4 regions of the Pseudoalteromonas sp. Angola-30 genome follow, and region 3 is predicted to be linked to each of the others. Evidence: predicted binding sites of a transcription regulator. Region 3 holds the regulator's gene; each other region holds the start of a gene.
The links. The regulator sigma-54, encoded in region 3, starts transcription at its own class of promoters, with help from an activator protein. The targets are predictions, from matches to a motif close to GTTGGCACGNNNNTNGNNT.

Region 1 (3,899 bases), on a different contig from region 3:
TTCAACAACTTAATAAATCCCATGGTATTAAATTTATTATTGTTAGCCACTCTTTAAAAGAGCTACTTTATTGCAGCGATACATTACTTCATATAGCGAAAGGCAACGTGCTCCAGTGCGGTGCAACACAAGAAGTGGTGCAAAGTATTTATACAAATAAGAGCCAAACGCCACTTAGTATACTTAGTTATAGTAAGCCTGAATTTAATGAGGCTTTTGGTCTTTACCAGCTTACTCTTAGTAATAGCCAACAGCATTTATATGCAGTGCCTTCGCTGGTAAAACAAAACCATAAGTTAATTATAGAAAGCAGCCAAATAACCTACAATAAAGTAAAACCAATTAACGAGAGCAGTGCAAACGTGCTAAAAGGTATGCTTGAAAATGCCCAGCAGCTTGATGAGCAATGGCTGCTAACTGTTAACGTAGATACGCAATTACTGTATTGCACGGTGTCTAAAAGGCAATGGCAGCAAAGTGCTGTAAGCCTAGGCGAGCAGATTTATTTAACAATAAATAACCTAGAAACGCTAAATTAGGCTCTAAAAAGCAGTCATGTATTTACCATGTACTAAATTAAGCACTGCAAACAGGGCAGTGCTTATTTTTAACAATGTTAAAACGGTTAAACTCCATACTCAAACCATCTACAAGTAATAGCTGCTCGGTAAGTTTACTAGGCAGTCCTGCAATAATTTTAAGTGCTTCAGTCGCTTGAATACTACCAATAAGCCCCACAATAGGAGAGAGCACGCCTGACTCTGAACAGCTTTGAGTTTGTTCGCCAAAAAGCTGTGACACACACCCGTAGCAATGGCTATTAGGCGCCATTGTAAAGCAAGCTACTTGTCCCTCTAACCTTATGGCAGAGCCAGAAACCAAGGGCGTACGGGTGTTATAGCAGGCGCTGTTGAGCAGATTACGTGTTGCTAAGTTATCAGTGCAGTCAATAACTACATCTACTTTGCTAAGTAATTGTTCAAGGTGCGAATTTTCATTTAAAAATTCATCAATAGTATGGATCTCTATTTCATTATTTAACTGAGTTAACTGTTTTTTTGCACTGTGGGTTTTAAAGCACCCAACATCACTTTGTTTATAGAGCACCTGCCTTTGCAAGTTAGTTGCATCAATCACATCGTTATCTACAAGCGTTAACGTACCTACGCCCGATGCTGCTAAGTACTGCGCAACTGGGCAGCCTAATCCACCTAACCCCACAATAAGAGCATGACTTTGCCAAATTTTTTCTTGTCCATCTATATCAAGCTGAGGAAGCATAATATGGCGAGAATAGCGTAATTGCTGCTGATACGTTAAAGGGGGTTTTTGCATTAAAGAGTTCTCATAATTTTTTTTAACAATACCAATTAGTTAAAACCTAGAGCAAGTAAAGCTTAAAAATTCTTTGCACTGTTTACGCCCAACAAAGCTGCTTAAATAGTGCAAAGCGAAATAAATATTAATTCCCAAAAATATAAGTAACTGAAAAACCTACCTATTAATTGTTGGCTTAGTAATTGCTGAAGGCGGTTAACGTTAATTTAACAATCGTCGCAGTGTTATTACTACCAAAGTCGTACTCACTGCTTAAAATAATAATCGTTACAAGGAAAAAAACATGCAACCGAGTTCTGGGTTTAATCTCATATCGTTTAGCGGAAAAATGAAAATACTACATTTAAGCTGGATGGTGTTTTTTATCTCTTTTTTTGTATGGTTTAACCATGCTCCATTATTAGGGGCAATAGCGGGCTCGCTAGGTATAACTATGGCACAGGTAAAAACGCTGCTCATTTTAAATGTGGCCTTAACCATTCCCGCGCGTGTTGTTGTTGGCATGCTGACAGATAAATTTGGCCCGCGTATTGTTTATGCCGCTTTACTTATTTTATGTAGCATACCGTGTTTTATGTTTGCTATGGCCACCACATTTGAGCAAGCCGCTATCGCGCGTTTTGCACTAGGCTTTATTGGAGCAGGCTTTGTAGTGGGCATTCGTATGGTGAGCGAGTGGTTCCCGGCTAATGAGCTTGGTACGGCAGAAGGTATTTATGGAGGCTGGGGTAATTTTGGCTCGGCTGCCGCTGCCATGTTACTACCTGTATTAGCGCTTATGTTTGGCGGCGACGATGGCTGGCGTTATGCCGTTGGTTTAACGGGCGTACTTAGCGTTATTTTTGGTGTTATTTGGTACATAAACGTAACCGATACACCAAAAGGGGGGACGTACTTTAAGCCTAAAAAAGTAGGCGCAATGGAAGTAACCAGTAAAGGTGACTTTGTATTATTGCTTATTATGAAATTACCTATGTATGGCGCACTGGCTTTACTTACTTGGAAGTTGTCTCCTACAGGCGCTAATTTAATTTCTGCCAATTTTGTTTTAGCCGTTTATGCATTTTTAGTGCTGTTATACGCCTACGAGGTATATAAAACCTTTGATATAAACGGACATATATTTAAACAACCCGTGCCAGAATCACACCGCTACGAATTTAAACAAGTAGCTGTACTTAATATTTTATATTTTACCACCTTTGGCTCAGAGCTGGCCGTTGTATCTATGCTGCCATTATTTTTTATGGAAGTGTTTGGCCTAGATATGGTGTACGCAGGTTTACTCGCCTCTGCTTATGCGTTTATGAATTTGGCCTCGCGCCCAGGTGGTGGTTGGATCTCAGATAGAATGGGCCGTCGTAAAACACTTATTGTTCTTACCTCAGGGTTAGCTGTTGGCTACTTTGTTATGGGCTTAGTTGACGCTAGCTGGCCACTTTGGCTTGCTGTAGCTGCTGCCATGGCGTGTTCGTTCTTTGTGCAAGCTGGTGAGGGAGCGGTTTTTGCTGCTGTGCCACTTATTAAACGTCGCTTAACAGGGCAAATTGCAGGTATGACAGGCGCTTACGGTAACGTTGGCGCGGTGGTGTATTTAACGGCGCTCTCATTAGTGGATTACCAAACTTTCTTTATGATTATTGCTGCCAGTGCATTGTTAGGTTTAGGGGCGTTATTTTTCATGAAAGAGCCAGATGGGCACATCACAGAAGTAAACGAAGATGGCTCTGTTGAACTTATTTCAGTGACTTAAGGCAGCGTTAACCATGTTTGATGAAACCCAACACGCTCAAGTTCGTAATAATACGCTAGATGTTTCTTTTGGTGGGCACAGTGCCGCGGGCATAAAAGATGAAAATCAAGATGCGTTTGCTGCTTTAAATACTGAGCACGAACAACAAGAAACAAAAGGCGCTATTGCGTGCTTAGCAGATGGGTGTTCATCAGCTAAAAATGCCAAACAAGCATCGCAGCTAAGTGTTACTCATTTTATAAATGAGTATTTAAATACACCCGACAGCTGGGCGGTCAAAAAATCGGTTTCTAAGGTTTTAGCTAGCTTAAATCAGTGGTTATATTCGCAATCAGTCAACTATAACCACTTAGGGCAACGCCAAGCAGATTGGATGACCACCTTTACGGCGCTTATATTAAAATCAGCTACGGGGTATATATTTCATTTAGGCGATACTCGCATTACGCGTTTACGCGATAATCAAATGGAAGCGATAACGCGGGATCATAAAGTAAACGATACGCTCACTCGTGCTTTAGGCGCGCAGTCACATCAAGAAATTGATGTTTACGAAGTTGATCTAAAAGCCGGTGATATTTACATACTGACTTGCGATGGTGTGCATGATGTATTGCCCTATAGTGAAATTGCCAACGAAATAAACGCCCATAACAACTTAGAGCAGGCAGCAAGTGCCATTACCTCACGCGCTATAGCACAAGGCAGTGATGATAATGTGAGTTGTTTATTAGTGAAGGTAAATAGCATTGCACAGCAAAATCTAGATGAGCTTTATCAATCGTTAACGCAGCGCAAAATACCACCC
Region 2 (3,899 bases), on a different contig from region 3:
GGGCTTTGTGTCGAAGGCAGTGTAATACCAAAACTGTTTAGCATGCCTCTAAAACTTTGTTGCGTGTAAGAGTTTTGCTCTCCTGTACCAGGTAGTCCCACCACTAAACCATAGCCAACTAATTGGTTGGCACGTACGCCTTCAACCATAGAGACATCTTTTATACGCTCGGCGCTGGCAGAAAATTGCCAGCCTAGCAGTATGATCAAAATAAACGCTTTAATGCTATTCATACTACTATCCTCTAAAACGGAAATAACGAGCTACTAAAGAAACGTGTTAACCACCCTGGGCTTTGCGCTTCTTGTGTTTGTCCTTTACCTGAATATTGAATTCGGGCATTGGCAATTCTATTCGACTCAACCGTGTTATCGGCGCTTACATCTTGCGGACGTACAAGGCCTTCGAGCCTAATAAACTCTTCGCCGGTGTTAAGTGTTAGCCATTTTTCACCACGAATAACTAAATTACCATTGGGTAAAACACGCATAACATTCACCGAGATATCGCCCACTAAGCTGTTTGACTGATTTGATTTAGAGTCACCGGTAAATGATGAATCACTACCAATGCCAAACTGAATACTGTCGCCACCTATATTGACTGGTAATCCACCTAACCCAATAACGGGGTCTAGGCTGGCTTCGGTTTCTTTGTCAGTTTCGGTTTTAGCGGCTTTTGTAGCTTGTGTTGACTCTTCAAGCTTAACGGTAATTATATCGCCGGTTCTAAGTGCTTTTTTGTCTGAATACAAATCATTAAATGTATTGGTGTTAAACAACGAACCCGTTGCAACAACAGGCTCTGCTACAGGCTCTGGGTACATGGGTGCGTAGTAGGGGTCATCTTGAACCACTTCACTATTTTGCGTAGAAACACAGCCACTTAAAAATAAGGTGCCTGCTGCAAATAAAATAACATTACGCATAACTATCCCCTTGTGCACGGTTATAACTGTTGATTGATGTAGCTCATCATTTCGTCAACGGCCGAGATTACTTTTGAGTTCATTTCGTAAACACGTTGAGTTTCGATAAGGTTTACCAATTCTTCCGTTACATTAACGTTTGATGTCTCAAGCGAGCCTTGAATAATAGTTCCTAAGCCTTCTACGCCTGGATTACCTTGAACAGGCGCACCACTAACAGCGGTTTCGGTGTAAAGGTTTTGACCAATTGGCTCAAGACCCGATGGATTAATAAAGTCACTAATTGTTAGCTGGCCAATCACCACGTTATCGGCTTGCCCTGCAACGCGTACAGATACTTCACCATCTTGAGAGACTGTAATTGATTGCGCATCATCGGGTACATTCATTTCGGGCTGAACAACAAAACCTGCACCTGAGGTAACAATGCGGCCGTCTTCATCGGTAGTAAATTGCCCATTACGCGAATACGCAATATTGCCATCGGGTTGCAGCACTTCAAAAAAGCCTTCGCCTGAGATCATCCAATCGAGTGAGTTTTCGGTAGTGAGCATATTACCTTGCGTAAACTCTTTTTGGTTAGCAACCACTTTTGCACCCGCACCTAGCATTAGGCCAGATGGCAGCTCGGTATCTTGTGATGAGCGCCCGCCAGGTTGGTTGATGTTTTGATACAATAAATCTTCAAAAATAGCGCGGCTTTTTTTGTAACCTACGGTACTGGCATTCGCCAAGTTATTTGAAATAACTGAAATATCAGTTTGTTGAGCGTCTAGCCCTGTTTTACTTATCCACAATGCAGGATTCATAAGTATGCCCTCATTTTAAAGTTAAACTATGCGCATCAACTGATCTTGACGTTCGTCAATCTCTTCAGCTGTTTTCATTAGTTTTACTTGTAACTCAAATTGACGTTGGTGGTTGATCATATCGACCATTTCGTGAACTGGATTAACGTTAGACATTTCCAGTGCACCACTTAACACTTTTACATTTGCAGAGGTATCGACGGTTTGCCCTGGTACAGGTCTAAACAAACCATCGTTGCCTTTTTCAAGCTCTCTGCTGTTTCCTTCAACAACGCGCAGCGTGTCTACTTCTTCTAAAAAATTGGCTGGTGCGCCTTGCGGGCGAACCTGTATGGCGCCATCTTCACTAAAGCTTATTTTTTCAATAGGAACCGGTAAAATTACGGGGCCACCTTCGCCAATAACTTGACGACCATGACTTGTTACCAACATACCTTGCGCAGTAATGTTCAGCGTACCTACTTTTGTGTATGCCTCATTTCCTGAGTCATCTTGAACGGCAAGCCAGGCGTTATCGCTCATGGCAATATCTAAATCTCGCCCTGTTTCGATTATACCGCCAGAGGTCATGTTAGAACCTGGTCGCTCTTGCATTGAAAACACGCGAGTTGGTAAGCCCTCGCCAAATGCTTGCATAGAGCGCGCTTGCGCAAAGTCAGCTTTAAAGCCTGTGGTGTTTGCGTTTGCCAAATTATTGGCTTTAAGTGCAAGCCCTTGTAGGCTTTGCTTAGCGCCAGAGGCTGCAATGTAGACCATTTTGTCCATAACATCGACTCACATAAAAAATCTCTGAGTTGATAAATGCAAAATAGATGCCAGGTTAAATTTGACGCAGTATAAGGAAGGTATTGAACGGTTCAGCTAGGCTAATTTTAGCTACATAGCTACAAAAAAGGCTGCAAAAATGCAGCCTTAGAGTCTTAACCAAAAATAAGGTTAACTTATCGAATCTGCAAAATACTTTGCTGAATTGTTGAGTTAACTTCAAGCGCTCTTGAGTTCGCTTGGTAGTTACGTTGAGCGGTAATCAAATCAACTAATTCGTTTGTTAAGTTGGTATTAGATTGCTCAAGCGCGGATGAATTAATACTACCAAAAGTACCCGAGCCTGCTTCACCGGCCACTGGCTCACCAGAGTCAATGCTTTGCTTCCAGCTGGTATCGCCTACTTGTGAAAGGCCTTGAGAGTTTGGAAAGCGAACCATAGCAACTTGGCCTAAGTAGGTTGAATCGCCATTGCTGTATGAGGCAACAATTTTACCGTCTGTGCCAATATCAATACCCGCTAAACGACCCACTGTAGAACCATCTTGGTCAAGTGCTTTTACTTCAAAGCCACTTGAGTACTGAGTTGGAATACGGCCAGCTGTGTTGTTTTCATCACGCCAGTTTAGTTCAATACCTGTACTTGGGAATGTTGCGCCGTTATCAAGCATTGACGACAAACCAGTACCTGAACCTGCCGGTAAATTAATTTCATCAAACGTGGTGGTGTTAGTATTTGCTACACCATCTGTTGTGGCGGGTAAACCGCTAGAATCAAAACCAAGTGTGGTAATAGGTGTATATGGTGTAGTTGTTTGCTCTGCACCAGATGTACCGTCTACCACTTTACCATCAAGCGTAGCGTATACTTCCCAGCTGTTATCAGTCCCCCCAGAAGCTGCATCTTCTTCTTTTACAAAAAAGTATTGCAGAATATGTGGTTCCCCTAATGAGTCGTAAACTGTAGTAGACGTCGACGAATTATAGGTACCGTTCGATGTCGGATCAAAATCGAGGCCTGTTGCATCCGCTGTTGCATCTAAGTTGAACGATAAAAATACGTTTTCGGTTGCGCGAGGTGAACCTGATGAGTCAGGAATTTGAATCGGGTTTGTAGTACTTAAACTAACCGATGTGGTATCACCTGATGACTCGTCTACTGGAAAAGCTTGTAAATAATTACCTTTGGCATCAACCATAAAGTTATCTTGGTTAAGCTTAAATGCACCTGCACGAGTGTAGGTTAAATCTTGCGACGAAATATCGTCGGTCATTGCAAAATACCCTTCACCGGTAATCGCTAAGTCTAATGAGTTGTTAGTAAATTGCAGTGACCCTTGGTGGAATTGCTGTGCAACCATGGTTGTTTGCACACCATCACCGTTTTTAGTTTTACC
Region 3 (3,899 bases):
GATCAGTGTTTGATCATCACTATCTAAATAAAACAGTGTGGGTTTAGCAAAGTCAGGAAGGTACTCGAGAATATCGTTAAATTCGTCTTGTTCTTTGGGGATATTACGAACATCTATACTAACGGCTATTTTGTCATAGTTATCTGAAACACTTCGCACTAAAGAGGGCAGTAAGTTGACCGGAATATTATCTACGCAATAATAGCCTAAATCTTCAACCACGCGTAAAGCAACCGACTTACCTGAACCAGAACGGCCGCTTATGATAATTAACTCCATTTATAGCCCTTAGTATTTACTACGATTGATCAACAATTACTTGATACAGCTCTGCATCGGTTTTAGCACTACGCAGCTGTTTACAAAATTCTTTGTTGCTCAGTTTATCAGCTATGGTTGCCAGAGTCTTTAGGTGCTGTTGGTTATCGCCATCTGGTACGATGAGTGCAACAAAAATATCAACAGGGCAGTTATCAATAGCATCAAAGTTAACAGGTGTGTCGCTAACAAGTACTAAAGCCAGCGGCTCTTCTACGCCACCCATTCTGCCATGAGGAATGGCGATCCCCCGGCCAATACCAGTACTGCCTAGCTTTTCTCTGCTTGCCAGCGCATTAAGAATATCTTGTTGTGGTAAGTAGGGGAGCTTTTCATGAGCAAGCTCACTGATAAACTCTAAAATTCTTTTTTTACTACTAAAAAGGACCGCAGCTTTGCTGCAGTCCTGGCATACTAATGTACTTAATTTCATAATATTAGTGTCTAGCAAGCTTCTCTTTATGTTTTATGACTTGACGATCGAGCTTGTCAATCAACGAGTCTATAGCGGCATACATATCTTGGTGCTCTGTTGAGGCAAATAAATCTGCGCCACTTACATGAATAGTCGCTTCTGCTTTTTGGTTGAGTTTTTCTACATCGAGAATGACATGCACATTGCTAATATGATCTGAGTGCCTTTCTAGCTTTGCAAATTTATTATTTACATAGTCTCTAAGTGAATCAGTTACTTCTACGTGACGACCAGTTAGGTTTAGTTGCATAAGCATTTCCTCTTTGTTTTTTACGTCTTATATCAAACTCTTTCTCTGATTTGACGGTGGAATAGCTAGCGATTCACGGTATTTTGCTATTGTGCGTCTAGCTACTTTAATTCCTTGCTCTGCCAATATATCCGCAATTTTACTATCACTCAATGGTTTAGCTGAGTTTTCCGCGGCAATTAGCTTTTTAATTAGGGCACGTATTGCGGTTGATGAACACTCGCCGCCGTTTTCAGTGCTTACGTGGCTTGAGAAAAAATACTTAAGCTCAAAAATACCACGTGGCGTATGCATATATTTTTGCGTAGTAACACGCGAAATTGTCGATTCATGCATTTCTACCATTTCAGCAACATCGTTTAAAACCATTGGCTTCATGGCTTCTGGGCCATGTTCAAAAAATGCCTGTTGCTGTTTTACAATACAGTTTGTTACCTTAAGCAGCGTGTCGTTTCTGCTTTCAAGGCTTTTTATAAACCATTTAGCTTCTTGTAAGTGAGAGCGAATAAACTGGCTATCACCACTTGATTTTACGGTACGTGACATAGCCGCGTACTGACTATTTACGCGTATTTTTGGCATGCTATCTGGGTTTAGCTCTACCACCCAGCGGCCTTTTATTTTTTTAACCGATACATCTGGTATTACATACTCCGACTCTTCCCTTACTATTGTATCTGCAGGTTTTGGGTTGAGGGTATGTATTAGGGTCATGACCTCTTTAAGCTCGTCTTCTTTAAGCTTAGTCTTTTTCATTAATGTACGATAGTCGCGTGCCGCTAATAGATCAATGTGATCGGTTAAGATCATTTTAGTTTGTTCTATAAAAGGGGTGTCTTTATCAAACTGGTTTAGCTGAATACACAAGCACTCTTGTAAACTGCGCGCGGCTATACCTACAGGGTCAAATAACTGAATACGCTTTAAAACGGCTTCTATTTCATCAAGTTCAACTTCAACTTCGTCATCGTTTTCTTGGTTAAAGCTCTCTAAAATTTCTTCGCAACTTAGCGTTAAAATACCCGAGTCATCTACAGCTTCTACAATGGCAATAGCAATGGCTTCGTCAGTTGGGCTAAAAGGAGTAAGCTGAAGCTGCCACATTAAATACTCATGTAGCGTTTCAGTAGAGGCACCTTGATAAATAGACTCATCTTCCGGCATTGGGCCTGAGGATGCCGCAGGGGCTGCGCTCATGTACTCATCCCAGGTTACATCCATTGCCATATCATCGCTAACGGTGTCTTTATTTAAAGCTTCGCCACTGTCTTGCTCGTACTCGCTAGTTGTATCGTCAGCCGATGCGCTTACGGTTACATCATCCGTATCTGCTTTTTGTTCATTTTTTCCAGCCGACTCTTCCGTGTAATCTTGCTCTTCTACTTCTAATAGCGGGTTGCTATCAAGTGCTTCTTGTATTTCTTGCTGGAGATCCAATGTACTGAGCTGCAGCAAGCGAATCGCTTGTTGCAATTGTGGAGTCATTGTAAGTTGCTGGCCCATGCGCAGCTGTAATGATTGCCTCATGTATCTCTAACAATCCTTTTATGTTGTTATAATTAATATTAGCAGATGCTTGTAGGTGTGGCTTAAATGTTACAGCCTAAATTGCTCGCCTAAATAAACATCGCGTACAGTTTTGTCATTTAATACGTGTTCTGGGGTGCCAGATGCAATTAGCTCCCCATGAGAAACAATGTAGGCTTTTTCACAAACATCAAGGGTTTCTCTTACATTGTGATCGGTAATTAATACGCCAATGCCACGGTTTTTAAGATGTTCTATTATTTTCTTTATATCTAACACTGAAATCGGATCAACACCAGCAAAAGGCTCATCCAATAAAATAAATTTAGGGTTTGCTGCCAGTGCTCTGGCAATTTCTACACGGCGGCGTTCACCACCAGAAAGCGCCATACCTTGGCTATCGCGAATATGCTGAATACTAAATTCATCAAGTAAGTTGTTAAGCGTTTCTTCTCGCGCGGCTTTATTGAGCTCTTTACGCGTTTCTAAAATCGCCATTAGGTTTTGATAAACTGTCAGCTTTCTAAATATTGATGACTCTTGCGGCAAATAGCCAATGCCTAAGCGGGCGCGGCTGTGCATAGGTAATAACGTAATGTCGTTATCATCAATAGAAATTTTACCTTTGTCGCTAGGTACTAACCCTACAATCATGTAAAAGGTGGTGGTTTTACCTGCGCCATTAGGGCCCAATAAGCCAACAATGCTGCCGGCTTCTACTTCAAGGCCTACATTTTTTACAACTTGGCGGCCTTTATAGCTTTTTGCTAATAGTTCTGCTTTTAAGGTGCTCATGGTTGACCTTCGTTACCTGTTTTTTCTTTAATTTTTGCTTCAACAGGCACTAAAATTGTGTGGACACGATCCGTAGAGTTTTCGTCTTTTTCTGCGCTAATAAGCTGCTGCTGCATATCGTAGGTAATACTTTTAGCATTAATTTTTTGACCGGCTTGTGCGACTTCAGCATCGCCAACAAGCGTTAAAAAGCGCTTTGCTACGTCGTAACGTACTTCGTTTGCACTGGCGCTCATTACGGTACCATCGTCTTGTTTTTCTTCGAAGTAGGCTGGGCTGCCAGTGGCAATAAGGAGTTGTTTGTTATCCCCTAAGTCTTCACGTTTATGTACTTCGAGTCGGTCGGCTGTAATTTTGCGATTGCCATGCACAATTTCGACGTTCTTTTCAAAAATACCTACGTTTTCTTTAAGTTGGCCTTCTTGACGGTCTGCACTAATAGAAATTTGATTTGCTGGCGGTTGAGCAGCAGGCTCAGCAGCAGAGGCGCTAAATGCAAGCATTAGCGATGGGATAATAAGTATTTTAGTGAGT
Region 4 (3,899 bases), on a different contig from region 3:
ACAAATAATAATGGCCAGGCTATCATCACTGAACCAAATAACAGTGCCAAAATGGTGCCAACCAGCGCGACAATCCCTGCGCCTATTAACCCCATGGTCACTAAAGCCATTACGGCTACCACTGCAATAATAGCGACTAATACGCCAGCCAGCTCAAGCCCCACCCAGCTCATATCTGCAATCCAAAGTGGAAACTGCCATGAATCAAAATGTATTAGCGACACAGTATCAGTAAAAAGTAACACATATACGACAACACATATTGCTAAGGTTTTCATACCCCTCTCCTAATACGCACGCTCTTCAAGGCAGCAGTGAGCAATCAAATAACCAAGCGCCACCGCAAACGGAAAACTTATAAATAATAAAATTGTTACTAAGCGTGTTGACCACACTGGAAAATCAAGGCGACGCGCTAACCCACTGCATACGCCCGATATTTTTTTATTCAGTGAATCTTTGTACCAACTACGCTGTGTTTTAAAGTTATTCATACTCTACTCCTTAAGCGCTTGGCGCAGTTGTATTGGTATTACTTTGCTTAACACTGGCTTTTAAACGAGCCAGCTCTGCATCTATTTTTTCATTTTTTACTAAAGACTCAATTTGCTCAGCGGTTGATTGCGCTGTATTTGTAAGTTCATAAGCATCAACCTGTGCTTCTATGCCTTCCACTTTTTGCTCTATCATTTCAAAGCGAGACAAAGCATTTGCGACGTTGTCGCTGTGTAATTGCATATTCACTTTTTCACGTGCAGCAACAATATCGTGGCGTTTTATTAATTGAGCTTGTTTGCTTTTAGCTTGCGCCATTTTTTGCTGTAAACGCTCACAATCTGCCGTAATTTTCTCTATCGACTCTTTTAGAGTATTTAGCTGAGTGTTTTTTGCTGCAATTTGCTCATCTACTCGCTGTTTTTCTACTAACGCAGACTTGGCTAAATCGTCACGGTTTTTAGCAACTGCCAGCTCAGCTTTTGTTTGCCACAAAGTTAAGTCTTTTTGTTTTTGTGCAATTTGGCGTTTAAGCGTTTTTTCTTCGCACAGCAAGGCTGCGGCCGTGCTTCTACATTCGTTAAGCGCTTCTTGCATTTCACTTAGCATAAGGTTGAGGAGTTTTTCTGGGTCTTCTGCTTTATCCAGCATGGCAGCAATATTGGATTGGATAACATCATTTACGCGATTAAATATACTCATTGTTTTGTCCTGTTGTTTTTAATTGATAACAACAACAGGATTCCAAGAGTTATGCCAAGTACAAAAAGTTATTTATAAGCATTTAAATTCAATTAGTTAGACAGCTAATAAGTTATTTTAAACTGACTAAAAACTGAATGTTAATAAGCGAAAATCACTAATTTATTTATCTTTTGACTAAATTTTAGTTATAAAAAAACCACTTTAAAAAGTGGTTTTTTTATAACTGCTCAGCGCTTTAGTATTACTCAGGCACAAAACTTAATGCTTTATCCATTACCGACAAATCAGCCTGTTTACCGTGACCATTTTCTGAAAGGTGACGTCTAAATCCGCGCGCCCCTGGCTGCCCCTGAAAAATCCCCAGCATATGGCGTGCTATATGCCAAAAGTTAGCACCTAAACGCATTTCCTCTTCTATGTAATCATACATAGCGCGCACCACATCGTGACGAGTCTGAGTATTAGCCACCTCACCGTAAATCTTTTCATCCACCTCATTAAGTATAAATGGATTACTATATGCTTCGCGACCAATCATAACGCCGTCTATATGCGCTAAATGCGCTAGGCTTTCTTCAATTGTTTTAACGCCGCCATTAATGCTTAAATCGAGCTGTGGGTAGTCTTTTTTTAGTTGGTAAACGCGTGGGTAATCAAGAGGCGGTACTTCACGATTTTCTTTAGGGCTTAAACCATTTAACCACGCTTTACGGGCATGAATAATAAAGTCATCACAGCCAACTTTATGGCTGGCTTCAATTAATGCGCATAAAAATTCATACGAGTCTTGCTCATCAATACCGATACGTGTTTTTACCGTAACAGGAATACTAACTTCGCTTTTCATTGCCGCAACACACTGGGCAACCAGCTCAGGCTCGGCCATTAGGCATGCACCAAAGCGCCCGTTCTGTACTCTATCTGAAGGGCAGCCTACATTTAAGTTAATCTCATCGTAACCGCGCTCACCAGCAAGCTTTGCACACTTTGCTAGCGCCTCGGGATCAGAACCCCCCAGCTGCAAAGCAACCGGCCCCTCGTGCTGATTAAAGTGTAGGTAATCGCCGCGACCAAATAAAATCGCCCCCGTGGTGATCATCTCAGTGTATAAAACAGCGTGCTTAGTCATCTTACGATGAAAAGTGCGACAATGACGATCAGTCCAATCAAGCATGGGTGCAACAGAAAAACGTCTGTTTAACGTTGGATTATCTAATGTGCGTTTTTGCAATGTAAAAGCCTCGGGGATTATAAGTAAATGCGCCCATAAAAAGGCGCTGTATTTTACACAAAAGCCTAATTAGCATCAATGTTAGCTGTATATTTGTAAACCAAAATAATGCGCGATACCGTTGAGTATATTTGTAACTGCCACAGAGCTTAAAATTAACCCCATGATTCTACTTATAATACTTGCGCCACTGTCGCCTATTAATTTATGCACATGATTTGCGAGTAACAACAGCACAAGCACAACAACTAATACAACCAACATCATCGACGATGTAGTAACTTGCTCAACCCACGTGTATTCTTCGTTGCGGGTCATCAGTACTGCGCCAAGCATGGCGCCTGGGCTTGCTATAGAGGGAATGGCTAGCGGAAAAATAGCGGTTTCTGTGCTGTCGCGCACACTTTTAATCTCAGACTCGGGCTTACTTTCACCAAAAATCATTGAAAGCGCAAAAATAAGCAGGACTATGCCCCCCGCTATTTGAAACGCCGACAGCGGTATTTCAATTGCATTTAATAGCTGCTCACCGGCAATAACAAAAAAGAGTAAAACCACAGCGGATACACCCACGGCTTTAAAAACAACTTTTCGTTTAAACTTTTCATCTTCCCCACGTGTCACAGCAATAAATACAGGCACTGTACCTATAGGGTCTATCACCGCAAAAAAGAAAATAAATATAGCTACCAGTTCATGCATTAATGGGGTTCCTAGATAAAAAGTGTTTAATAAAAACGCTGCAAGTACAACACAGTATGTTAGTATATCACGGTAGCGTAAGGATAAGAGAATGATGAATATAGAATCACTCGTAAGTAAAGCAAAACAAGTTTGTGACAACCGTGGTGCGCGTTTTACGCCTATCCGCGAAAAAGTATTTCGCCTATTAGCTAGCGCCCAAGGCGGCGTTGGGGCGTACGATTTACTTGAGCAATTAAAAGTAACAGAAACAGGCGCAAAACCTGCAACAATTTACCGTGCGCTAGACTTTTTATCAGAGCTGGGCTTTATTCACAAAATAGAAAGCACCAATGCATTTATGCTTTGCCATCACTTTGATCATATTCATCCTGTGCAGCTATTGATTTGTGACAGTTGTGGCTTTGTAAAAGAGCTGCACTCTACGGTTATTTCTCACGAGCTAAACAGCTTAGCAGCAGAAAGCGGCTTTGTTGTATCAGGGCAAACTATTGAAGCACACGGTAAGTGTGAGTCTTGTAGAAGCTAAACCCAAAGTTTGTTTTAAAGCTATACTCATATTTAGATAGCCACTTTAGCACCAATTTTAAGAGTACCTAACATGAATGTTGAGTTCATTAACCCATTTTTATCTTCTTTGATCAATGTGTTATCTACAATGGCACAAACCGAGTTAAAACCAGGTAAGCCGCGTATTAAAACAGACGAAGTCGCCTGTGGCGATGTATCTGGTTTAATTGGCATGGTGGGCGCGCAAACTCGTGGC

Region 1: the regulator sigma-54 is predicted to act here: its motif matches at 1,508-1,526, upstream of PSH54_RS07905 (NarK family nitrate/nitrite MFS transporter).
Region 2: the regulator sigma-54 is predicted to act here: its motif matches at 2,539-2,557, upstream of PSH54_RS14335 (flagellar basal body rod protein FlgF).
Region 4: the regulator sigma-54 is predicted to act here: its motif matches at 1,238-1,256, upstream of PSH54_RS04010 (PspA/IM30 family protein).

The regions. Positions count from the first base shown of each region.
Region 1 is NZ_JAQREI010000004.1:177,066-180,964, forward strand. It holds gene PSH54_RS07895 (ATP-binding cassette domain-containing protein) at 1-539, shown strand, start outside; gene PSH54_RS07900 (HesA/MoeB/ThiF family protein) at 577-1,335, opposite strand; gene PSH54_RS07905 (NarK family nitrate/nitrite MFS transporter) at 1,622-3,091, shown strand; gene PSH54_RS07910 (bifunctional protein-serine/threonine kinase/phosphatase) at 3,105-3,899, shown strand, end outside.
Region 2 is NZ_JAQREI010000012.1:11,473-15,371, reverse strand. It holds gene PSH54_RS14350 (flagellar basal body P-ring protein FlgI) at 1-233, opposite strand, end outside; gene flgH (flagellar basal body L-ring protein FlgH) at 245-928, opposite strand; gene flgG (flagellar basal-body rod protein FlgG) at 949-1,737, opposite strand; gene PSH54_RS14335 (flagellar basal body rod protein FlgF) at 1,759-2,502, opposite strand; gene flgE (flagellar hook protein FlgE) at 2,679-3,899, opposite strand, start outside.
Region 3 is NZ_JAQREI010000005.1:62,428-66,326, forward strand. It holds gene rapZ (RNase adapter RapZ) at 1-279, opposite strand, end outside; gene PSH54_RS08855 (PTS sugar transporter subunit IIA) at 299-751, opposite strand; gene hpf (ribosome hibernation promoting factor) at 756-1,043, opposite strand; gene PSH54_RS08865 (RNA polymerase factor sigma-54) at 1,071-2,570, opposite strand; gene lptB (LPS export ABC transporter ATP-binding protein) at 2,640-3,365, opposite strand; gene lptA (lipopolysaccharide transport periplasmic protein LptA) at 3,362-3,899, opposite strand, start outside.
Region 4 is NZ_JAQREI010000002.1:240,331-244,229, reverse strand. It holds gene PSH54_RS04020 (hypothetical protein) at 1-278, opposite strand, end outside; gene PSH54_RS04015 (PspC domain-containing protein) at 288-494, opposite strand; gene PSH54_RS04010 (PspA/IM30 family protein) at 505-1,197, opposite strand; gene dusA (tRNA dihydrouridine(20/20a) synthase DusA) at 1,442-2,431, opposite strand; gene PSH54_RS04000 (MarC family protein) at 2,513-3,133, opposite strand; gene PSH54_RS03995 (transcriptional repressor) at 3,228-3,662, shown strand; gene PSH54_RS03990 (chemotaxis protein CheX) at 3,735-3,899, shown strand, end outside.